3 regions of the Pseudomonas sp. T1.Ur genome follow, and region 1 is predicted to be linked to each of the others. Evidence: riboswitches for the same ligand, from Rfam matches in the RefSeq annotation. Region 1 holds a riboswitch; each other region holds the start of a gene.
The links. Region 1 has a riboswitch for cobalamin ahead of cobW (cobalamin biosynthesis protein CobW). Riboswitches for the same ligand answer to the same signal wherever they lie in the genome.
Positions count from the first base shown of each region.

Region 1 (7,945 bases):
GCAACCAGAAATAGAACGCCAGGTAACCGTGGGGCGGCACCAGGTCCGGGTCGTGGTACACCGCGCTCGGATCGACCTGGTAGCCCCGCGCCGGCTGGATGCCGACGAACGTCAGGCCCAGGCGCAGGCCGGCGATCATCAAGCGACCGTCGCGGAACATCGGGTCCTGCTCGGGCGCGCCCCAACGCGCGAGCACCGCGTGGCGATTGGCCTCGGGCAGCGCGTCGAACATTGCCTGGTACGCGTCCAGCGCCAGGCTCTGATGGCAGGGCCGCAGGTCGAGGCTGTCCAGGTCGTTAGTGACGCCGCCGAGCAATTGCTGGATCAACGCGGTACCACTGGCCGGCAGTTCCGCGGACAGCGGATACCCTTCGGCCTGCATCGCCCGCAGGATATTCAGCGCCGCCGCCGGCGTGTCCAGGCCAACGCCGTTGCCGATGCGCCCGTCCCGGGTCGGGTAGTTGGCGAGGATCAGCGCCACACGTTTTTCGCCGTTGGGCAGGCGCGCCAGGGTGGTCCAGCGCCGGGCCAGTGCGGCGACAAAATCCATGCGCTCGGGCACGGCCCGGTAGCACACCACGTCGCTTTGGCTGCGCTCACTGCGCCAGGCCAGGTCCTTGAAACTGATGGGCCGGCTGATGATCCGCCCGTCCAGTTCCGGCAAGGCGATGTGCATCGCCAGGTCCCGCGGCCCCAGGCCTTGTTCGCTGGCGCGCCAGCCGGGTTCGTTGTCCTGGGCGCAGATCGCCTGGATCACCGGGATATCGCGGCGAAACGGCCGCAGGTGCGGGGCCTCGGGACTGGATTGGGCGAAGCCGGTGGTGTTGAGAATCACCCCGGCCGCCACCTCGTCCAGCCAGTCTTCCACCTGGGCCAGGCACCCGGGTTCCTTGAGGCTCGCCACGGCGATCGGCAAAGGATTGAGCCCCGCCGCCTGCAGGCGCTGGCAGAACACATCGATGAACGCGGTGTTCGCGGCTTGCAGGTGCGAGCGATAAAACAACAGCGCCGCCACCGGTTCGCCGGCCTGCCAGTCGGCCCGCCAATCATCCAGGGTCGCGTTGGTTTTTTTCGGGTGATAGATCGCCGTGCGTGCCAGGGGCTGGGGCTCGCCCCACGAATAGTCGCGGCCAAACCATTGGCTGCCGAGGTGACGGAACAGGTTCAGGGCGTTTTCCAATCCACCCTGGCGAAGAAACTGCCAGAGCCGGTCGCGATCTTCGACAGGCACATTGCTCAAGTCGCTGAGCTCCGGATCTGGACGGTCATCCCCCGGCACCAGGATCAGCTTCACCCCGCGTCCGGCCAGTTCCATCAGTCGCTCGATGCCGTAGCGCCAATAGCCGATGCCGCCGTGCAGCGACAGCAAGATGACCTTGGCGTGTTGCAGCACGTCTTCGACATACAGATCCACCGACGCGTGGTTCTGCACCTGCATCGGGTTGGCGAGGCGGAACTGCGGGTAGTCGTCCGGCAACTGCCGCGCCGCTTCGGCCAGCAGCGCCAGGCTGGAATCGCCGCTGCACAGGACCACCAGTTCGGCGGGGGTTTGCCCGAGGTCGGCGATGTTGTCATCCGACACGAAACCGCCGGGCTGGGTCCTGAGCAGGTGCATGGCTTACACGCTGAGGGCGGCGCGCAACTGCGCTTCGAGCCGCCCGGCGTCCAGCGCCTGGCCGATCAGCACCAACCGGGTCACGCGTGCTTCGTCGGCGCTCCACTGGCGGTCGAAGTGCTTGTCGAAGCGCGTGCCGACGCCTTGGATCAGCAGGCGCATCGGTTTGTTCGGGATCGCCGCGAAGCCCTTGACCCGCAGCACGTCGTGCTGGACCACCAGTTGCGTCAGCGCGTCCAGCAGCAGGCTTTCGTCAGCCTGGGGCAGTTCGATGGAAATCGAATCGAAGGCATCGTGATCGTGGTCGTCGTCATCGCCGTCATGGTGGTGGTCGTGATGGCTGTGGCGGCTGTCGATGTGCTCTTCGGAACCGGCGCCCAGGCCGATCAGCACGTCCAGTGGCAGGCGACCGCTGCTGGCTTCGATGATCTTGACCGCTGGCGGCAGTTCTTCGGCGACTTCCAGGCGGACTTTTGCCAGGTCTTCAGGGTTGATCAGGTCGGCTTTGTTGAGGATCACCAGGTCGGCGCTTGCCAGTTGATCGGCGAACAGCTCGTGCAGCGGCGATTCATGGTCCAGGTTCGGGTCCAGCTTGCGCTGGGCATCGACCTTGTCCGGGAATGCGGCGAAGGTGCCGGCGGCGACGGCCGGGCTATCGACCACGGTGATCACCGCATCGACGGTGCAGGCGCTGCGGATTTCCGGCCACTGGAACGCCTGGACCAGCGGCTTGGGCAAGGCCAGGCCGGAGGTTTCAATGAGGATGTGATCAAGGTCGCCGCGACGGGCTACCAGTTCGCGCATCACCGGGAAGAACTCTTCTTGCACGGTGCAGCACAGGCAGCCGTTGGCCAGTTCATAGACGCGGCCGTTGGCTTCTTCTTCGGTGCATCCGATGGAGCACTGCTTGAGGATCTCGCCGTCGATGCCCAGTTCGCCGAATTCGTTGACGATGACCGCGATACGTCGGCCCTGGGCGTTGTCGAGCATGTGCCGCAGCAAGGTGGTCTTACCCGAGCCGAGGAAACCGGTGACGATGGTGACGGGGAGTTTGGCCAGTGTTTTCATCGGATGCCCTTTGGCAAGGTGGCGGGCAAACGGGACGACAACCGCAGGCACAGGCGTGCGCGGAAGATTTCGCCACCGGATCACCCCGCCCGGTTGTAGTGAGAATCTGTTGTCGAGGCAGGTCTCCTGGCTGACGGCGGGCCAGGCAGGCCTTTATCCAAAGCCTGGGCTGGCAATTTTCTGCGCCTTCCCGTGCGCCCGTTGTAACAGGGCATGCACAGTGGCCTTGCAGAGACAGCACCGTTCACAGTTGCGGGGGCAGCCGCGGCTTGGACCGCGTTCCCTTCAGGCTCTGTAAAAAAGGTATCCGCACTCGCCCGTTTCGCCTTGTCTGGCCTTCGCGCGAACACATTTCATACAGCCCCTAGCTTCGGCGCATGCCGAAGAACCTCGAAGGCGCAAGGCTACGCAGGGTGTGCGGGCGGGTCAATCTCCGCAGGCAATCTCCGCTGACCGGGGCGTCCTGGCGACCGTCCGCAGGGAAAATCAGCGGGCCGCCACTCGCCAGAGCCGGGCGATGTCCCGGGCCCGCTCGGCCAGCAGGCGCGGCGCCTCGGTGCACGCCTCTTGCAGCGTCATGGGCCCGTTCGCCAGGGCAAACGCGGCGTCGATACCGTGTCCATAAAGCGCTTCGTAGCCCTCCCCCAGCGTACCGGCCAGGACCACTACCGGCACCCCGTGGCGCCGGGCGATGCGGGCGACGCCAAACGGCGTCTTGCCGCGTAGGGTCTGGGCGTCGAAACGGCCTTCACCGGTGATCACCAGGTCGGCACCGTTGATCGCATCGGCCAGGCCGGTCAACTGCGCAACGACTTCCACACCGGTCCGAAACTGCGCCTGGAGGAACGCCTTGGCGGCGAAGCCCAGGCCCCCGGCGGCGCCGCTGCCCGGTTCGTCGCGAACGTCACGGGCGAGCGCCCGGGCACAATGTTCGGCGAAGTGCCCCAGCGCCCGGTCCAGTTGCCGCACCTGCCCGGCGGAGGCGCCTTTCTGCGGGCCGAACACGGCTGAAGCGCCGTGGGGGCCGCAGAGCGGGTTATCGACATCGGCGGCGATCTCGAAACGCACGCCGGCCAGGCGCGGATCCAGGTCGCCCAGGTCGATCCGCGCGAGTTTGTCCAAGGCCGAACCACCGGGCGCCAGCGGCTGGCCCTGGTCGTCGAGCAACGCCACACCCAAGGCCTGCATCGCCCCGGCGCCACCGTCGTTGGTGGCGCTGCCGCCGATCGCCAAAATAACCCGGCTGGCGCCTTCGTCCAGGGCGGCGCGAATCAACTCACCGGTGCCATAGGTGCTGCTGGAACAGGCATCGCGCTGTCCCGGTGGCACCAATTGCAAACCGCTGGCCTCAGCCATTTCAATGATTGCCGTGCGGCTTTGCGCCAGCCAGCCCCAGCGGGCCTCGACGGGGGCTCCCAGCGGGCCACGGACCCGGTTTTCACGCCACTGGCCGTGGCAGGCCGCAAGCACCGCCTCCACCGTTCCCTCGCCTCCGTCCGCCATTGGACACTTGATCAACTGCGCGTCCGGCCAGACCTGGGCCAGCCCTTGTGCGATGGCATCCGCCACGCCCTGGGCGCTGAGGCTGTCCTTGAACGAGTCGGGGGCGATGATTATTTTCATTTTTGTTCTCCGGTTCCGATGCACAGCATGCTGCCAGCTGACCGCAACCGTGACGCCGGTCCGCCGCACAAAAGACACTGGGGATTATTGGTCAAATTCACAAAGGCTGGGTCGCATAGCGTGTGGCCAGCGCATCTGTGGCGAGGGAGCTTGCTCCCGCTCGGCTGCGTAGCGGCCGCTTTTTTGGGGCCGCTGCGCGACCCAGCGGGAGCAAGCTCCCTCGCCACGGGGTTATGAGTCAATTGCACCCCACATAGGTTATGTGGGGGTATCGACGGTCTGTGGCAACAGCTGGACGCCCAAGTACAACGCCAACATCCCATCCAGCCTGAGCGGGTCGACGCCGCTGAGTTCGGCAATGCGCTCCATGCGATAGCGCAGGCTGTTGCGGTGGATGCCCAGGGCGTCGGCGCAGGCCTGGCTCTGGCCGTCGTGTTCACACCAGCTTCGCAGGGTAGCCAGCAGTTGGCCGTTGCTGTCCTTGGCGATGACTTTGCGCAACGGGGTCAACAACTCGTCCAGCGCATCATCGCTGCGATGCCGCCAGAGCATCACCGGCAGACGATAGCGATTGAGGATCAACAAGCGTGACTGCGGCAGGACATCACGACCATACGCCAGCAGGTCCGCCACGCGCCGGTAGCAACGGCGCAGGCCCGCCAAGCCTTCGGCCTGGCCGCCCACAGCGACTCGAAGGATGTTCCAGCCCAGGCCGTCGAGCTTGCCCAGCAAGCGCTCGTTCTCCACCGAAGCCGTGACTGGCCGGCACCAGAGCAACGAGGATTTGGACGAAGTCAGGCACCAGCTGTCCGGGTAGCGCGACATCAACCAGGCGCTCAACGATTCCACGGTTTGCCCAGGCCCGTGCTCCCAGCCCAATTCAAACAAGTACGGCACCCGCGACAGCTGCGGCTTGAGGCCCATCTGCTGCGCCTCGTCGAGCAACCGTGGCGAATCCCCGGCATCGCCCAGCAGCAACGCCAGCAAGTCATCGCAACGCTGGCGGCGCCATTGCTGCTCGGCCTGCTGGTTGCGCTGGCCGAGCAGCATTTCCGCGGTCATGCGCACCAGTTCAGCGTAGGTGCGCAATTGCGCGGGCTCACCGGTGATGCCCAGCACGCCGATCAGCCGCTGGTCGAGCATCAGCGGCAGGTTGATTCCCGGTTGCACACCCTTGAGGTGCACGGCGGTGTGTTCGTCGATTTCCACCACCCGGCCGTTGGCCAGGACCAGTTGCGCGCCCTCGTGGCGGGTATTGATGCGCTCGCGCTCGCCGCTGCCGAGGATCAGGCCCTGGTTGTCCATGACATTGACGTTATAGGGCAGGATCGCCATCGCCCGGTCGACGATGTCCTGCGCCAGGTCGTGATCGAGTTCGAACATGGGCGGTGTTCCTTGCAAGCGGCGTGATTGTTGTTTTTGAGGTGCAGCGCGCGCGTGATTGGTCAGGCGCACAGGGTCGACAGCCAAACCCTGTGCTCCGGCACAAAGACACGGGACCTTGGGCTGGCCGAGACTCAAGGGGCGGTCAACGTTACCCCTTGGCACGCCAAAATCATAATAAAGAGAGACCCGCCATGTCCCAGAGCGCAGCAGCCCTCCTGGCTACCCACGACGAAAAGAATACCGTCTACAAGCGCATCACCCTGCGCTTGATCCCCTTCATCTTCATCTGCTACCTGTTCAATTACCTCGACCGGGTGAACGTTGGCTTCGCCAAGTTGCAGATGCTCGACGCGTTGAAATTCAGCGAAACCGTATACGGCCTCGGCGCCGGGATTTTCTTCATCGGCTATGTGCTGTGCGGCGTGCCGAGCAACCTGGCCCTGACCCGATTCGGTCCACGGCGCTGGATCGCGCTGATGATGATCACCTGGGGCACGCTGTCGACCTGCCTGTTGTTCGTGACCACACCGACGCAGTTCTACACCTTGCGACTGTTCACCGGCGCGGCCGAGGCCGGATTCTTCCCTGGCGTGGTGCTGTACCTCTCGCAGTGGTTCCCGACGTTCCGCCGTGGCCGCATCATGGCGCTGTTCATGTCGGCCATCCCGGTGTCCGGCCTGCTCGGCAGCCCGTTTTCCGGCTGGATCCTCAATCACTTCGCCGCGGGCCAGGGCGGCTTGGCGGGCTGGCAATGGATGTTCCTGCTGCAAGGCATCCCGACGGTGATCCTTGGCGGGCTGGCGTTCTTCCTGCTCAGCGACACCTTCGCCAAGGCCACCTGGCTGACCGATCATGAACGTGCTGTGCTCACCGCCGACCACGCCGAAGACCAGGCCAACAAACCGAAAACCAGCACCGACTCACTGGCGGCGGTGTTCAAGAACCCAGCGATCTGGGCGTTTGGCCTGGTGTACTTCTGCATCCAGAGCGGCGTGTACGCGATCAACTTCTGGCTGCCGTCGATCATCAAGAACCTCGGTTTCAGCGATAACCTGGTGATCGGCTGGCTGAGCGCGATTCCCTATTTGCTGGCGGCGGTGTTCATGTTGCTGGTGGGACGCTCGGCGGACCTGCACAAGGAGCGTCGCTGGCACCTGGTGGTGCCGATGCTGATGGGCGCGGTGGGGCTGCTGATCGCGGTGAATTTCGCCACCACGCCGGCCATCGCCATCCTCGGCCTGTCCATCGCCACCATGGGCGCCCTCACCGGCCTGCCGATGTTCTGGCCGGTGCCCACCGCCCTGCTCAGCGCGGGCGCGGCGGCTGGTGGATTGGCGTTGATCAACTCCATGGGCCAGATGGCCGGTTTCCTCAGCCCCTACCTGGTGGGCTGGGTCAAGGACGCCACCGGCTCGACCGACGCGGCGTTGTACCTGTTGGCCGGCGTGATTGTCTGCGGCAGCCTGCTGGCGTTGCGCATGACTCGCACCCTGCGGGCCTGACCCCCCCCTGCCCTCCGTGGGAGCGAGCTTGCTCGCGATGGCGGTGTATCAGTCGATACCAATGTTGGTTGACCTGACGCTATCGCGAGCAAGCTCGCGCCCACAGTTGATTGGGGGTGTTTGAGAAAACGGTTGGATCCACGCGGCGGTTCTGGTATTTGATTGAGCCTTTCCCCATGGATGAAAGGATCTTGTCATGAGCTACCGCACGCTAGGCCATTCCGGGTTGCAAGTCTCGACGTTGACCCTGGGCACGATGATGTTCGGCGAACAGACCAGCACCGAGGATTCGCTGCGGATCATCGACAAGGCCTGGGACCAGGGCATCAACTTCATCGACACCGCCGACGTCTACACCGGCGGTCGCTCCGAAGAAATCGTCGGCGAGGCGATTGCCAGTCGTCGTCACGAGTGGGTGCTCGCCACCAAGGTCGGTTTCGGCCCGCCGGACGGCGTGCCCAACCGCAGCGGCCTGAGCCGCAAGCATCTGTTCAATGGCATCGAAGCCAGCCTGACGCGCCTGGGCACCGATTACCTGGACATCTATTACCTGCACCGCGAAGACCACAACACCCCGCTGCACGTCACCGTGTCGGCGATCGGCGATTTGATCCGCCAGGGCAAGATCCGCTACTGGGGCCTGTCGAACTACCGCGGCTGGCGCATCGCCGAGGTGATCCGGATTGCCGACAGCCTGGGCATCGACCGCCCGGTGATCAGCCAACCGTTGTACAACATCGTCAACCGCCAG
Region 1 covers NZ_JAMGSN010000001.1:3,119,944-3,127,888, forward strand. The annotation lists gene cobN (cobaltochelatase subunit CobN) at 1-1,615, opposite strand, end outside; gene cobW (cobalamin biosynthesis protein CobW) at 1,619-2,683, opposite strand; cobalamin riboswitch at 2,784-3,009, opposite strand; gene M8Q45_RS13765 (glycerate kinase) at 3,170-4,306, opposite strand; gene M8Q45_RS13770 (sugar diacid recognition domain-containing protein) at 4,565-5,689, opposite strand; gene M8Q45_RS13775 (MFS transporter) at 5,884-7,194, shown strand; gene M8Q45_RS13780 (aldo/keto reductase) at 7,391-7,945, shown strand, end outside.

Region 2 (7,945 bases), 870 kb from region 1:
AGCGGTACAACACCACGCCGGGCGCACCGGCCACCGCGAACCAGAACAACGCCGCAAACACCGCATCGCTGCCGTTTTCCAGCACCGACTCGGTGGCGGCACGGGCGACAGCGGTTTCGTCCAGCTCAGCCGTCTGGCGACTGACCAGATAACTGACCCGCTGGCGCGCCTCGTCCAGATCCCCACTGCGTAACGCCCGGGCCACCGGCTCGACATGCTCGCCGAGGCTGCGCAGGCCGAGGGCGCAGTACAACGCGAGGATGTCCACCAGCCAGCCCACCAAGGGTGCCCAGGACAGCGCCGTAGCCAGCAAGGTCAAGGGCAGCACGGCGATGATCCACGCCGTGACACCGTGACTGCGCCAGCCACGCCCACCGGAATTGAAACGTTGTTCGATACGGGTGGCGAAACCGCCGAATGCCACCAGCGGATGCCAGCGCCGGGGCTCGCCCAGCAACGCATCCAGCGCCACCGCGGCGGCGCTGAGCAACGCCACGCTCATGGGCGCACTCCCCAGTGATTTTCATAAAGCAGTTCATTAAGCGGACGCGGTTGCGCCCAGCCTTCCAGCGCAAGCATCGGCGCAGGATAAAAGCCCTCGACCGGCCCCAGGCACAAGATCGCCAGCGGCTTGGCGCCAGCCGGCAGGCCCAGCAGATCGGCCAGGGCCTGGGGCTCGAACAACGACACCCAGCCCATCCCCAGTCCCTCGACGCGGGCCGCCAGCCAGAGGTTCTGGATGGCGCAGGACAGCGAGGCCAAATCCATTTCCGGCAAGGTCCGGCGGCCGAAAATGTGCCGCTCCCGGTCGTCCATCAACGCCGCCACCAGGACTTCGGCACAGTCGTTGATGCCATCGACCTTGAGCTTCATGAATTCGTCGCTGCGCTCGCCCAAGGCTTCGGCGGTGCGGATCCGTTCTTCTTCCACCAAGTGCTGGATTTCACCGCGCAAGGCGCGATTGCTGATACGGATGAATCGCCACGGTTGCATCAGCCCGACACTGGGAGCCTGGTGCGCGGCTTCCAGCAGGCGGCGCAGCAATGGCGGCTCGACGGTGCCGCCGCTGAAATGGCGCATGTCGCGGCGTTCGGCGATGGCGCGGTAGACGGCTTCGCGTTCGGCCTGGGAGAAAGTGGTGTTTGTCATGGCCTCTTCGCGAGCAAGCTCGCTCCCACATTAGATTGTGGTGCTGCTGTAGATCCCTGCTCAACCCGATCCCCTGTGGGAGCGAGCTTGCTCGCGAAGGCGGCTTCTCGGTCAGGCGCAAACAACGCGGCAATCGCCCTCGGATTGGACGGAAAATAAAAATGCACGTAGGAAGCCGTCATTCGTCCTTGTCGGAAAACCGCCTCAGCTCCCCGCCCGCCATTGGGGCTGTGCCCGCGGGCAATCGGCTCGAGTCCGGTGCTGGTCAGCGAATGATGGTAGGTATGCCCGCGCAGGGAACCTTCCGGCAAATCCACCGATTGCAGCGCGAGGGCCGCCAGGCGTTTTTGCATCTGCGCATCCCCGGCCAGCAAACCCAGCAATTCGGCGCGGACGCCTTCGACGTCGGTCAACGAATCAAGCAGGTACAGCATGCCGCCGCATTCGGCGAGCAGCGGCTTGCCGGCCGCATGGTGGGCACGGATCGCCGCCAGCATCGGCGCGTTTAGCGCCAGGGCGACGTGGTGCAGTTCGGGATAACCGCCAGGCAGGTAAAGGCTGTCCGCCTTGGGTAACTGGGTATCGTGAATCGGCGAAAAGAAACTCAACTGCGCGCCCATGGCCCGCAGCAGATCGAGGCTCGCGCCGTAAGTGAAGGCAAACGCCTCGTCCCTGGCGACAGCGATGCGCACACCGTCGAGCCACGGCTCAACAACGCTCACCTCCGGAGCCGCGAACTCAACGCTGGGCGGCAGAGCCACTTCACAGCTGCTGGCCAACGCCTCGGCGGCAGCATCCAGGCGAACGTCCAGGTCGTTCAACTCACTGGCCTGGACCAGTCCGAGATGACGGCTTGGCAATTCGATGCCGGTTTCCCGTGACAACGCGCCATACCAACGCAAGCCTTCGGTCAGGCTGCCTTCGAGCAACTGCGCATGACGCAAGGTCCCGACCCGGTTGGCCAAGACCCCGGCGAACGGCAGGTCCGGTTGATAACGCGCCAGGCCCAGGGCCAAGGCGCCGAAGGTCTGGGCCATGGCCGTGCCGTCGATCACCGCGAGTACCGGCACGCCGAAATGCCGCGCCAGGTCGGCGCTGGACGGCGTGCCGTCGAACAGTCCCATCACGCCTTCGATCAGGATCAGGTCCGCTTCCGCGGCGGCTTCCCACAGCAGTCGGCGACTCTCCTGCTCGCCGACCATCCACATGTCCAATTGATAGACCGGCGCGCCACTGGCTCGCTCAAGGATCATCGGATCGAGGAAGTCGGGGCCACACTTGAACACCCGCACCTTGCGCCCCTGGTTGCGATGCAACCGTGCCAGGGCGGCGGTGACGGTGGTCTTGCCCTGGCCGGACGCCGGGGCGGCGACCAACACCGCCGGACAGTGGCGACTGGTCATCGGCGCATCGCTCACAATTCGACGCCTTTCTGCGCCTTGATGCCGGCCTGGAACGCATGCTTGATCATGCCCATTTCGGTCACGGTATCGGCCAACTCGATCATCTCGGGCTTGGCGCCGCGACCGGTCACCACCACATGCTGCATGGGCGGTCGGGCTTGCAGATCGCTCAGGACTTGATCGAGGTCGAGGTAGCCGTGCTTGAGGGCGATGTTCAGTTCATCGAGTACCACCAGGCCAATGGCCGGGTCGCTGAGCAACTGACGCGACACAGCCCAGGCGGCTTCGGCGGCGGCGATGTCGCGCTGGCGGTCCTGGGTTTCCCAGGTGAAGCCTTCGCCCATGACATGAAAGCGCACCTGCTCCGGGAAGCGGCGGAAAAACAGCTCCTCGCCGGTGCTGTTGCGCCCCTTGATGAACTGCACCACGCCGCACTGCATGCCATGGCCCATGGCCCGGGCCAGCATGCCAAACGCCGAACTGCTCTTGCCCTTGCCGTTGCCGGTCAGCACCAGCAGCAGGCCGCACTCGTTCGGCGAGTTGGCGATGCGCTCGTCAATCACGGCTTTCTTGCGCAGCATGCGTGCCAGGTGGCGTTCGTCGCGATCGGGCGTGTCGGTCATGGGGGAGCTCTCCGTTGGGACTGGATAACGGCGGGCGGGCAAAAAGAGGACGGCAATGAGCCTGGCATCGCCCACCGTGATGCCGTTGGATGAATCAGGCCGGTCTCCGGGCTCATGAGCGGCGTAACGCCTGGCTGCGCGCCTTCCCATGTCAATGGACACAGTGGTGAGTGGCCTGTGTGGCGAGTTCTGTCGGTCAACTTCGGCGTCATCCGAACTTGAACTGACGAACCCACCACACAGGCCACAAGCGCAGCGTTGACTCATTTACCGTTGCGGGGGCAGCGCCGGGTTTGTGTGCACGCACCGGCTTCCCTGTTTCACCCTATCGGCAATGCCATAGAGCACCTGAAACAAGCCGCGAAGGTTAGAGGGTTGGGGGTGGAGCGTCAATTAAAGCCGCGACGGCCATCACCTGGGACATTGGCCCGGATCAATAAACTGACGTCAATCTTGTGTGATGCTGCGGCAAGTGATATCAAAGAGACACCATGACCCGATATCACAAGAACAAGAGGGCAAACGCATGCAAGGCATGATCATCAGCAATCCGAACCTGGAATTCCTGCGCCCGGTACTGGAACGCTGGTTCGACTGTATCGACCGCTACAACGCCGTGCGCGGCGATAACGACACACCTTATTGGCACGATGAAAAAGCCAACCTCGGGTTGCTGTCGGCCGCCGCCTGGATGGCTGAGATGGTCACGCTGCAGGACGCGTCCACGCGCAAACAGAACGAAGAAGGCGAACGCAGCGCCCGCGCCGACCTGTTGATTGCCAGTACCGATGAACGCGCCTTCATCCAGGCGACCCAACGCTGGCCGAAGGTCAACAACCTGAACCTGACCCAACCCTTGCTGGAAGCCACCAGCGACGCCAAGCGCATCAGCTATGCCAGCGACTTGAGGCTCGGCTGCCTGTTCGTCGCCCCGCAAAAAAACCAGCAAAGTGCCACGCCGGAAGAACTGCAGGACATGATCGATGACCTGCAGAAAGAAAACACCTGCGCGGTGGCCTGGTATTTTCCCTATGCCTATCGCAAGTTGCGCAACGAAACCGGGCACTATCACCCTGGCGTCGCGGTGCTGTTCAAGCAGGCCCATGGTTAACGCCACACAAAAAACTGTGGGAGCGAGCTTGCTCGCGATGGCGGGTTATCAGTTGCGTCAGGGTCGCCTGACACACCGCTATCGCGAGCAAGCTCGCTCCCACAAGGATCGCTTGGCTGAATGACCACCCACCGTTGAACCATCCCCCGTCTACGCTTCTCTATGAATAACCACATGCATTCATAGGGAAGCCCGCATGCTCAAGCCCTCTCATCTTTTGATCGTCGCCCTTGCTACAGGGCTATTCGCTTGCGGCGAGTCTTCCACCTTGCAGGTTTCCGACGGCATCGGCCCGTCGCCGAAACTGCCCGAGCCGAACAAGACCCTGATCCCCACGGTGAATATCGCCGAAGCCGTCGGCTGGCCGGACGGCGCCAAGCCAACCCCGGCCCAGGGCCTGGACGTCGTGGCGTTCGCCGAGGGGCTGGATCATCCACGCTGGCTCTATGTCCTGCCCAATGGCGATGTACTGGTGGCGGAAACCAACGCACCGCCCAAGCCCGACGATGCCAAGGGCATTCGTGGCTGGGTCATGAAAAAAGTCATGGGACGCGCCGGCGCTGGGGTGCCAAGCCCCAACCGTATTACGTTGCTGCGCGACGCAAACCATGACGGCGTTGCTGAAACCCGGACGATCTTCCTGGAAAATCTCAACTCACCGTTCGGCATGACACTGGTAGGCAGTGACCTGTACGTGGCCGATACTGATCGGTTGATTCGCTTCCCTTATAAGGATGGCGACACGAAGATCACGGCACAGCCGACCAAAGTGGTCGATTTGCCGGGCGGCACGCTCAACCACCACTGGACCAAGAACGTGATCGCCAGCCAGGACGGCAGCAAGTTGTACGTCACCACGGGCTCGAACAGCAACGTTGCGGAAAATGGAATGGAGGCGGAAGAAGGTCGCGCGGCGATCTGGGAGGTGGACCGGGCCAGTGGCGCTCATCGCATTTTCGCCTCGGGCTTGCGCAACCCCAACGGCCTCGCATGGGAGCCCCGCAGTGGCGCGTTGTGGACCGCGGTAAACGAACGGGACGAGATTGGCAGTGACCTGGTGCCGGACTACATCACCTCGGTGAAGGATGGCGGTTTCTACGGTTGGCCCTACAGTTACTACGGGCAGAACGTGGACATCCGGGTCGAACCACAAAACCCCGAGCGGGTGGCCAAGGCTATCGCCCCCGACTATGCCGTCGGCCCCCACACGGCGTCATTGGGCCTGGCCTTCGCCGAAGGCAGCACCTTGCCCGCGCCCTTCACCGAAGGGGCCTTCGTCGGGCAGCACGGCTCCTGGAACCGCAAGCCCCACAGTGGTTATAAAGTGATCTTCGTCCCGTTTAGCGCAGGTAAACCGGTGGGACCACCGGTGGATGTGCTGACAGGTTTTCTCAACGCCGACGAAAAAGCCCAGGGCCGGCCGGTGGGCGTGGTGATTGATAAACAGGGCGGGCTGTTGGTGGCGGATGACGTGGGGAACAAGGTCTGGCGTGTTTCGAAGAACTAAGAACCGGAACCGAACCGTGGCGAGGGAGCTTGCTCCCTCACCACAAGAGCCTCTCCAGCAGAGTCGATCTTCTTAATCGTCAGGGATTACGCGCCAGATGCTCCGGCTGCAACACGCGCTTGGCGCCCAGGTAGGCTTTCTGCCAATAGGCCTTGGACAGGCTGTCCAACTTGACCGTCCCGCCCGTGGCCGGCGCATGGACGAAACGCCCCTCCCCGACATAAATCCCGGCGTGACTGACCTGGGAGCCGCCATTGGTGGCGAAGAAAACCAGGTCGCCGGTCTCCAACGCATCCTTGCCGACCTCCGGCGCTCGCATGCTGATCATTTCCCGGGTGGAACGCGGCAGGGAAATACCGGCGGCGTCACGGTACACGTAGCCGATCAAGCCACTGCAATCGAAACCTGAATCCGGCGTGTTACCACCCCAGCGATAGGGCGTTCCCACAAGCCCCAGCGCGCGAAACAGCACGTCTTCAGCGGCCGGGGACGAAGGTTGGGAGGGAGCGAATACCACCGGAGCCCGCACGGGTGCGGGTGGCGGAGTACGACTGGCACAGGCGCTGAGCAGCGCGGCGAGAAGCATGAGAGCGAGGCGGGCCGACGTCGACATATGCAGAACAATCCTGATCTGGATGCGGCTTTTTCTGCCGTGGAGATGGAAACAAATCCGCCCGCGTAATACGCAGGCGGATTGCCATCAATCAATGATCAAGGATTCTAGCGGCTATGGGGCAAACTTCAAGTAAGACTTTAAGTTTGCCCTACAAACTGTGCGCTTACTTGCGAGCCGTGACCACAGTCGGCGCCATGGCGAGAGCGCGCTTGGCTTCGAGGAAGGTCTTGCTCCAGTAGCTGTCGCCCAGGCTGTCGATTCGCACCCCACCGCTGCGGCGGCTGCTGGAGTGGATGAACTGGTTGTCGCCCAGGTAGATACCGGCGTGGCTGACGCGACCGCGACGACCGTTGGTGCTGAAGAACAGCAGGTCTCCGGGCTCCAGCTGATTGCGTGCTACCAGTGGGGCGTTCACGTTGATCATTTCGCGAGTGGAACGTGGCAGGTTCATGCCGGCCTCTTCGCGGAACAGATAACCGATGAAACCGCTGCAATCGAAGCCGGCTTCAGACGTACCGCCAAAACGATAACGAGTACCGATCAAGGACATGCCACGCTCCAGGATGCTGTCTGCCAGCACTGGAAGCTGATAAGGCTTGCTGCCGGCGAACTCTGCCAGCTCTTTGTCGGTGGCCATTTCTTCCTGGAACGCAACGGAGGAAGACTGGGCGGTTACAGAATTCTTGACCTGTGCTTGTGGCGCTTGCTGGGACACTGGGGAGTGGGCAGCGCAACCGAACAACAGGGTAACGAGTGCGAGAGGCACGAGGGGTGCGAAGCGATTTAGCATGGGCACGACCGTGGCTGAAGTAGTAAAGATGGCGAGACTATGCCTTCTATCGTCCTCATTTGCAAATTCAATCGATGCAAATGTGACTTCTCGGTTTTGCGTTTACATCTAAGCGCTTAAGCCCATTTTGAACTGTGGCGAGGGAGCTTGCTCCCGCTGGGCCGGTCCGACGCCTCGGGCGCAGCGGCCCCTTTTACGAGCGCTTCGCACTCGAGCGGGAGCAAGCTCCCTCGCCACAAAAAATCTCGCCAAAAAAATTTTTACCAGCCCAGTGTTTCTTTCAAAAAAGGAATAGTCAGCTTGCGCTGCGCCTGGAGGGAGGCCTGGTCGAGGCGTTCGAGCAGCTCGAACAACGCGCTCATGCTGCGGGTGCCACGGGTGAGGATAAAATGCCCGACCTCATCGGTCAGGTGCAGGCCACGGCGGGAAGCGCGCAGTTGCAGCGCCCGCAGCTTGTCTTCATCGGAGAGCGGGCGCATCTGGAAAATCAGCGCCAGGGTCAGGCGGGATTTCAAGTCAGCCAGTTTCACCGGCAACTCTCGCGGTGACGTGGATGCAGCGATCAACAAGCGCCGCCCGCTGTCGCGCAACCGGTTGAACAGGTGGAACAGCGCTTCTTCCCAATCAGCCTTGCCGGCCACGGCCTGGAGATCGTCCAGGCAGACCAGTTCGTATTGTTCAAGGTTGTCGAGGATTTCAACGCCACGATCGAGCAGTTCCGCCAGTGGCAGGTAAACCGCCGGCTC
Region 2 covers NZ_JAMGSN010000001.1:3,985,602-3,993,546, forward strand. The annotation lists gene cbiB (adenosylcobinamide-phosphate synthase CbiB) at 1-502, opposite strand, end outside; gene bluB (5,6-dimethylbenzimidazole synthase) at 499-1,149, opposite strand; gene M8Q45_RS17720 (cobyrinic acid a,c-diamide synthase CobB) at 1,146-2,552, opposite strand; gene cobO (cob(I)yrinic acid a,c-diamide adenosyltransferase) at 2,564-3,175, opposite strand; cobalamin riboswitch at 3,256-3,542, opposite strand; gene M8Q45_RS17730 (hypothetical protein) at 3,702-4,286, shown strand; gene M8Q45_RS17735 (PQQ-dependent sugar dehydrogenase) at 4,483-5,793, shown strand; gene M8Q45_RS17740 (C40 family peptidase) at 5,873-6,406, opposite strand; gene M8Q45_RS17745 (C40 family peptidase) at 6,573-7,199, opposite strand; gene hda (DnaA regulatory inactivator Hda) at 7,460-7,945, opposite strand, start outside.
Region 2: linked by a shared signal. The riboswitch ahead of cobO (cob(I)yrinic acid a,c-diamide adenosyltransferase) and the one ahead of cobW (cobalamin biosynthesis protein CobW) in region 1 are both predicted to bind cobalamin.

Region 3 (7,945 bases), 100 kb from region 1:
TCGACCCAGATTTCGCAGCCTTGCTCGCTGACCAGCACCCCAACCTGGATGCGCTTATCGCAATAACGCATGGCATTGCGCAGCAGGTTCTGCAACGCGCGGGCGGTCAGGCGCGGGTCCAGCACAAAACGCTCCAGCGCCCCGTGCAGCAGCACGTCGATCACCACCTCCGGCGCGGCCAGGTCTTCGTCGAGGCTGCCAAGGATGCTGTCGATGAACTCATCCAGCGGCACTTCGACCCGCTCCGGCAAACGCTCGGGATTTTGCAGACGACTGTAGGACAGCAACTCCAGCACCAGCTCATCCAACTCGCGTATGTGGGCCACCAACCCCTGCAAGCGCTCGCGACTGGCCGCCGGCATTTCCTCCGACAACGCCAGGGCAAGGCCAAAATCGAGCCGGGTCAACGGCGTGCGCAGTTCATGTGACACGGCGTTGAGCAAGTCCCGCTGCTGGTTCAGCAGGTTTTCGATGTCGCCGGCCATGGTGTCGAACACATGGGCCAGGCTGCCGATGTTGGAACGCGGCGCGATCTTGGTACGCTCACTTAAATGCCCCTTGCCGAAACGCTCGGCCGTGCGCTTGAGCCGCTCCAGATCCCGCCAGTGCGGCCGCAGCCAGAGCAGCAGGCAGGCCAGCATCGTCGCGCCGATCAGCACATTGATGCTCCAGTACAGCCAGCTGACGTCCGCCGGATCCGGCGGAACCACCATCTTCACCGCCGTGCGCTCGTCCAAAGGCGCCGCCGCCAGGGTTCGCCAGCCCCAATCGCCGATGCGCACCACATTGTCACCGCGCTTGAGGCGCGCTTGCTCGGTCATGGTGAAACCAGCGTCCTCGGTGGCCGCCAGCTCGATGCGCAACGGCTCGAATTCCTTGTCCATCTGCGCCGCCAGCGCCGGCCATTGCTCGCGGGGGACGGCGCGGAACTGCTTGACGATCAAGGTCTGCAGGCCACGGGAATAGTCGAGGTTGTACGCCTGGAAACGCTCATGGAACAGACGGATCACCAGTTCCGGCATCAGGTAGATCGCCGCGCTGTAGGAGACGATGGTGACGAGATAGAGGCGAATCAGCAGCTTCCACATCGGTCAGCATTCCCACTCGGAACGGCTGAACAGATAGCCCTTGCCCCACACGGTCTTGATCTTGCGCGCTTCGCCGGCGTTGTCGTCGAACTTGCGCCGCAACTTGGAAATGGCCACGTCCACCGAGCGATCGGTGCCGTTGAACTCGATACCCCGTAGGCGCTGCAGGATCTGGTCGCGGCTCAAAACCTCGCCAGAATGACGGGCCAGCACCACCAACAGGTTGTACTCGCCGCTGGACAATTCCACCCCTTCGCCGCGCCAGGTCACCGTGCGCTCGGACAGATCGATGCACAGGTTGCCCATGACAATGCGGTCATTGACGGTCTGCGGCTCGGTCAAGCTGCTGCGCCGCAGCAAGGTACGGACCCGGGCCAACAATACCCGAGGCTCGCAGGGCTTGGTGACGTAGTCATCGGCGCCCATCTCCAGGCCCAGGACCTGATCATGGCTGTCATCGCGCGCCGTAAGCATCAGGATCGGCAGGGTCGCCGAATCGGCCCGCAGCAGGCGGCAGACCTGCAAGCCGTCCAGCCCGGGCAGCATCAGGTCGAGAATCACCAGGTCCGGCGGATTGGCCCGCGCCCGTTCACGCACGTGATCGCCGCGGTTGAGCACGCTGACTTGATAGCCGTTGCGCTCCAGGTAGCTGGCGATCAGTTCGCAAAGGGCGGCGTCGTCTTCGACGAGGAGGATGTTGGGCATGGGTGGGTCCGGAAATCTCAAGCCGCCAAGGATATACGCCCTCACCCGGCCATGAGCAAAACCCTTACACAATTTCACACACCGCCTACCTATCGCGAGCGACATGTTTTTCAGATTTTTCACCACACCTACAAACCACGGAAGCCTCAGGCATCTCGCAATGATCGTGTTGCACATAGGACAATCCGTTGACACGCCTGCGCCAGCTCCCCCCGTCCCACCACCAGCCCGATCCGAATATGCCCCGCCGCACTCTGTCCAAACGCCTCCCCCGCCAGTACCGACACGCCATACCCGTCGAGCAGCCGTTCGGCAAACGCCTGGGCACCCAGACCCGTCTCGCGTACGTCAACCATCACAAACATGCCACCATCGGGCCGCACAGGCTTGAGGCATGGGCAACCCTCCAGCAGCGCACAGACCAAGTCCCGGCGTTGGCGATACTCCTCGCGCATCTGCGCCACTTCCGGCAGATCTCGTTCAAGGGCAACCTGGGCGGCGCGCTGGACGAAGTCCGGCAAGCCGAACAGCATGCACAGCGACAGGTTCGCCAAGTGCTGGGCCAAGGGTTCGGGGCCGATCGCCCAGCCGATTCGCCAGCCGGTCATGGCGTGGGACTTGGACAAACTGTTGAGGGTCACGGTGCGCTCGGCCATTCCCGGCAGGCCGGCCGGGCTGATGTGCTCGCCTTCGTAGAGCAGGTCGCTGTAGACCTCGTCGCTGATCAACCACAGGTCATGCTCGATGCACAGATGCGCCAAGGCCTGCCAAGTGGACAACGGCAGGCTGGCGCCGGAGGGGTTGTTCGGGCTGTTGAGGAGCATGGCGCGGGTGCGTGGGGTGATCAGCCGGGCGACGTCGTTCGACTGGACGCGGAAGCCGTTTTCGGGACTCACCGGCACCGGCACGACTTTCGCTCCGCAGGCGCCGAAGACCGCTTCGTAGGTGACGTACATCGGCTCGGCGACGATCACTTCGTCGCCGGGATCGAGCAGGCATTGCGCGACCGCATAGACGGCACATTGCGCACCGGGCAGCACCGTGACGTGCCCGGCGCCCACCGGCTGGCCGCAGCGCTGTTGATGCCGCCGGGCGATGCTGGCGCGCAACGAGTGCAAGCCTCGCGTATCCGAGTAGTGGGTATCGCCGGCCCGCAAGCTGGCGACAGCGGCCTCGACGATGGCGGGCGGCGTGTCGAAATCCGGATCGCCCACCGAGAGCAAGAGGATTTCCCTGCCCTCCTCGCGCATGGCCAGCGCCCGGTCATGGATTTCCCAGGCGGCGGCGCCGTCACCGGCGATGCGTTGGGTCAAGGCTGAAAAGCGCATGGAATCTCCTGTGAGCGCGGTGTCCAGCCTCAACCCTATCTCAAATCACAAAACGCGCCACCGCCGCATTCAACCCCACCGCCAGGCGCGACAGTTCATGGGTGGCGTCGCTGGTCTGTTGCGCGCCGCTGGCGGACTGGGTCGCCAGGTCGCGGATGTTCATCAGGTTGCGATCCACTTCGCGAGAGACTTGGGCCTGTTCTTCGGAGGCGCTGGCAATGACCAGGTTGCGCTCGTTGATCTGGTGGATTGACTGAGTGATTTGCTCCAGCGCCACGCCAGCGGCCCGGGCCAGTTCCAGGGTGCTCTGGGTGCGCTGGTTGCTTTGCTGCATAGACTGCACGGCTTGGCCGGTGCCGTTCTGGATGCCCGCGACCATTTTTTCGATTTCCTGGGTCGATTGTGCGGTGCGATGGGCCAAGGCCCGGACTTCGTCGGCCACCACCGCGAAACCGCGTCCGGCCTCCCCGGCGCGGGCGGCTTCGATGGCCGCGTTGAGGGCCAGCAGGTTGGTCTGTTCGGCGATGGCGCGGATCACGTCCAGCACCTTGCCAATGTCGCGGCCCTGGACTGCCAAGCCCTCGATCATCGAGGCGGTGGCTTGCACATCGTGGGTCATGGTCTGGATCGCGTCGACGGTTTCCACCACCCGTGTACGGCCCTCATGGGCGGCCTGGGTCGACTGGTTCGACGCCTCGGAAGTCGACACGGCGTTGCGGGCGACTTCTTCGACGGCGGCGGTCATCTCATTGACGGCGGTGGCCGCCTGCTCGATTTCATTGTGCTGTTGTTGCAATCCCCGGGAAGATTCCTGGGTGACGGCGCTCAGCTCTTCGGCGGCGGCGCCCAGCTGGGTGGCGGAGCCGGCGATCTGCTCGATGGTCTGGCGCAGGCTGCCCTGCATCGCTGCGAGCGCCTGGAGCAACCGGGCGGGTTCGTCCTTGCCATCGTCGTCGATAACTGTGACCAGATTGCCTCCGGCGATGGTCCGGGCCGCTTCGAGGGCCCGGTTCAGGGGGGTGACGATGCTGCGAGTCAGCAAAAGGGCCAGTACCACGGTGGCGAGCGCGGCGATGACCGAGACGATGATGATGCCTGTGATTGCGCTGTCGTAGTGCTCGCCGGCCTTGGCCGATGCTTCGCCGGCGCCGGTTACGTTGATCGCGATGAGCTTGTTGAGTTGCTCACCCATCAGGTCGGTGCCTTCCTTGATCCGTGTATTGATGTGGGTACGCAGTTGATCGATTTTGTCCTGACGCGACAGCTCCAGCATTTCCTGCTGGGCCTGTAGGTATTTTTCAAGCGTTGCGGAAAAGGTTTTGTACAGTTCGGTTTCTTCCGCAGTAGCCGGCAACGCCGCATAGCTGTTGTTGGCCTTGTGCAGCTTTTCCACCAGCACGCCAATGCGAACCTCGGCCTCTTTCAGGCTGGCCGGGTCACGGTTCACCAATATGCGAAACGAGAGGATACGCATGCGCAGTACGTTTTCCATCACATTGGCGAGATAGCCAACGCTGGGGACCTGGGTCTGCTCCATGTCCAACGAAGCCTGGCGAATGACGGACATGCGATTGGCGGCGAACACGCCGAGCACAACGACCAATAGCGCAATGACGGCAAAGCCGAGAAAGGCTCGGGGGGCGATGTTCAAGCTACGTAGGGACATGGGAAGACCTCGGTGGTGGGTCGAGCGTCCATGCCGCCAGCGTATCGATTGGGATAATTGTGTGTACGCCTACCCCGTTATCGGCTGGGCTTGAGGCTTTTTGCAGGACGACGATGAAATATATTCCCGGCGTGTTCAATTGACGCCCCGCCCTCGCCCATGGTCTCCTGTGCGCCAGTTTGGGTGCCCTTCACAGGGTGAAACGGGAAACCGGTGAATCGTGTGCTTTACTTCAAGGCCACGTCAGTCCGGTGCTGCCCCCGCAACGGTAAGCGAGCGAAGCGTCGAATCCACTGTGCATGCGCATGGGAAGGTGACGCTTTCAGGCACGGCTCAGGCCCTGTCCCTCGTGAGCCCGGAGACCGGCCCATGACTCATTTTCAACAAACCCGCGGTGGGCGGGCGCTGTTCGAATCCCGGCGAGCCTTCGCCTGGGTTTTCATTGCGCTCGATCCGCCCGCTGACAGACCAGAGGGAAGCGCCATGTCGACCATCAGCAGCACCGCCCGCACCACCAGCACCACCGTCACCCTGAGCCAGCGACTGGGCGCGGCGGTCCTCGCCTCGATCCTCGGCGCGGGCCTGGTCTATTTCGCCGGTTTCTCCCACATCGAAGCGGTGCACAACGCAGCCCATGACACACGTCATAGCGCCGCGTTCCCGTGCCACTGAGTGCTGCCGACATGATCAAGCGTATCGCGCAAACCGCTGGTTTCAGCGGGCTCCTGGCCGCCCTGCTGTTGACCCTGCTGCAAAGTCTCTGGGTATCGCCGCTGATCCTCCAGGCGGAAACCTTCGAGAAGGCGCCGGCGACCGAGGTCCATGAACATGCCGCAGGGGCTGCACATACCCATGACGCCGAAGCCTGGGAGCCGGAAGACGGCTGGCAGCGCGTGCTGTCCACGACGGGCGGCAACCTTGTCGTCGCGGTGGGTTTCGCGCTGATGCTGGCGGGCCTGTACACCTTGCGCACGCCGACCCGTACATCCCAGGGATTGCTTTGGGGCCTGGCCGGCTACGCCACCTTCGTCCTGGCACCGACCCTCGGCCTGCCACCGGAATTGCCCGGCACGGCAGCGGCGGATCTGGCCCAGCGGCAGATGTGGTGGATCGGCACGGCAGCGTCCACGGCGGTGGGCATCGCGCTGATGGTCTTCGGTCGGCATTGGCTGTTGAAAGTGTTGGGCCTTGCGACCTTGCTGATTCCCCATGTCATCGGCGCACCGCAGCCGGACGTGCATTCCATGCTGGCCCCCGAGGCGCTGGAAACTGAATTCAAACTCGCCTCGCAATTGACCAACGTTGCATTCTGGCTCGCCTTGGGCCTGATCAGCGCCTGGCTGTTTCGCCGTGGCGCCCAGGCCCACCACGACGCATGAGCAACGGGCCGATCCTGGTGGTCGGCCTCGGCTGCCAGCGCGGTTGCCCGGCCAGTGCGTTGCGGGCATTGCTTGACCAGACCTTGCAGGCCCATGGCATTGCGCTCGATCACGTGCGGGCATTGGCCAGCATCGATCTCAAGCGTGACGAACCCGGGCTGTTGGAACTGGCCGGGCAATTGTCGTTACCGCTGACGTGCTTCAGTGCCGGGGAACTGGCTGGCTATCAAACACGGCTCAGCCATCTGTCCGAAATCGCCTTTGAGCGTACGGGCTGCCACGGCATCGCCGAAAGCGCCGCCCTGGCCCTGGCCGACCGATTGGGCACCTCCCCCGCGAGCTTGCTGGTTACCCGCCAGAAGGCTGCACAAGCCACGCTAGCATTGGCGGTTACCTCGTAACGCTTGATAATCGCCGCTGGAATCATGAGCGCTGCTCATGCACCCCCCACTCAACAGGAAACCGGTCATGACCGTCTTCTTCATCGGCGCCGGTCCCGGCGACCCGGAACTGATCACCGTCAAGGGCCAGCGGCTGATTCGCAGTTGCGCCGTGATCATCTACGCGGGCTCCCTGGTGCCGGCAGCCGTGCTGGACGGCCACTGCGCCGAACAAGTGATCAACAGTGCCGAGCTGCATCTGGAGCAGATTGTTGATCTGATCAAGACTGCCCACCTCAAAGGCCAGGACGTGGCGCGGGTGCACTCCGGCGATCCGAGCCTTTATGGCGCCATCGGCGAGCAGATCCGCTGCCTGCGGGAGCTGGACATTCCTTTCGAAATCATCCCCGGCGTAACCGCCACCTCAGCCTGCGCCGCCCTGCTGGGTGCCGAGTTGACCTTGCCGGACGTGTCGCAGAGCGTGATCCTGACCCGTTACGCGGACAAAACCGCAATGCCCACAGGGGAAGAGCTGGTCAGCCTGGCACAACACGGGGCGACCCTGTCGATTCACTTGGGGGTCAACCATCTGGAAAAGATAGTAGACGAGCTCCTGCCCCACTACGGCGCGGATTGTCCGATTGCGGTGATTCACCGGGCGACGTGGCCGGATCAGGATTGGGTGGTGGGGACGCTGGAGGACATCGCCGGGAAGGTACAGGCCAAGGGCTTCAGGCGTACGGCATTGATCCTGGTGGGACGCGTGCTGGGCAATGATGTGTTCAGCGAATCATCGCTGTACCGCGCCGGGCATGCGCATCTCTACAGACCTTGACCTGGCGGCAGCCCCGGATCCCTTGTGGGAGCGAGCTTGCTCGCGAAAGCGGTGGGTCAGCCAGCGATGATGCTGGATGGGCCGGCCCCTTCGCGGGTAAACCCGCTCCCACATTGATTAGCGGTGCCAACGGGAATCGCGATCACTGCCCGGAGCCCTTGTGGGAGCGAGCCTGCTCGCGAAAGCGGTGGGTCAGCCAGCGATGATGCTGGATGGGCCGGCCCCTTCGCGGGTAAACCCGCTCCCACATTGATTAGCGGTGCCAACGGGAATCGCGATCACTGCCCGGATCCCTTGTGGGAGCGAGCTTGCTCGCGAAAGCGGTGGGTCAGCCGGTGATGGTGCTGGATGAGTTGGCCCCTTCGCGAGCAGGCTCGCTCCCACATTGATTAGCGGTGCCAACGGGAATCGCGATCACTGCCCGGATCCCTTGTGGGAGCGAGCTTGCTCGCGAAAGCGGTGGGTCAGCCAGCGATGATGCTGGATGGGCCGGCCCCTTCGCGGGTAAACCCGCTCCCACATTGATTAGCGGTGCCAACGGGAATCGCGATCACTGCCCACATT
Region 3 covers NZ_JAMGSN010000001.1:3,223,521-3,231,465, forward strand. The annotation lists gene M8Q45_RS14280 (ATP-binding protein) at 1-1,088, opposite strand, end outside; gene M8Q45_RS14285 (response regulator) at 1,092-1,793, opposite strand; gene M8Q45_RS14290 (pyridoxal phosphate-dependent aminotransferase) at 1,940-3,121, opposite strand; gene M8Q45_RS28625 (methyl-accepting chemotaxis protein) at 3,162-4,025, opposite strand; partial or broken gene M8Q45_RS28630 (MCP four helix bundle domain-containing protein) at 4,017-4,787, opposite strand; cobalamin riboswitch at 4,952-5,172, shown strand; gene M8Q45_RS14300 (CbtB domain-containing protein) at 5,271-5,459, shown strand; gene M8Q45_RS14305 (CbtA family protein) at 5,471-6,166, shown strand; gene M8Q45_RS14310 (cobalamin biosynthesis protein) at 6,163-6,567, shown strand; gene cobM (precorrin-4 C(11)-methyltransferase) at 6,635-7,381, shown strand.
Region 3: linked by a shared signal. The riboswitch ahead of M8Q45_RS14300 (CbtB domain-containing protein) and the one ahead of cobW (cobalamin biosynthesis protein CobW) in region 1 are both predicted to bind cobalamin.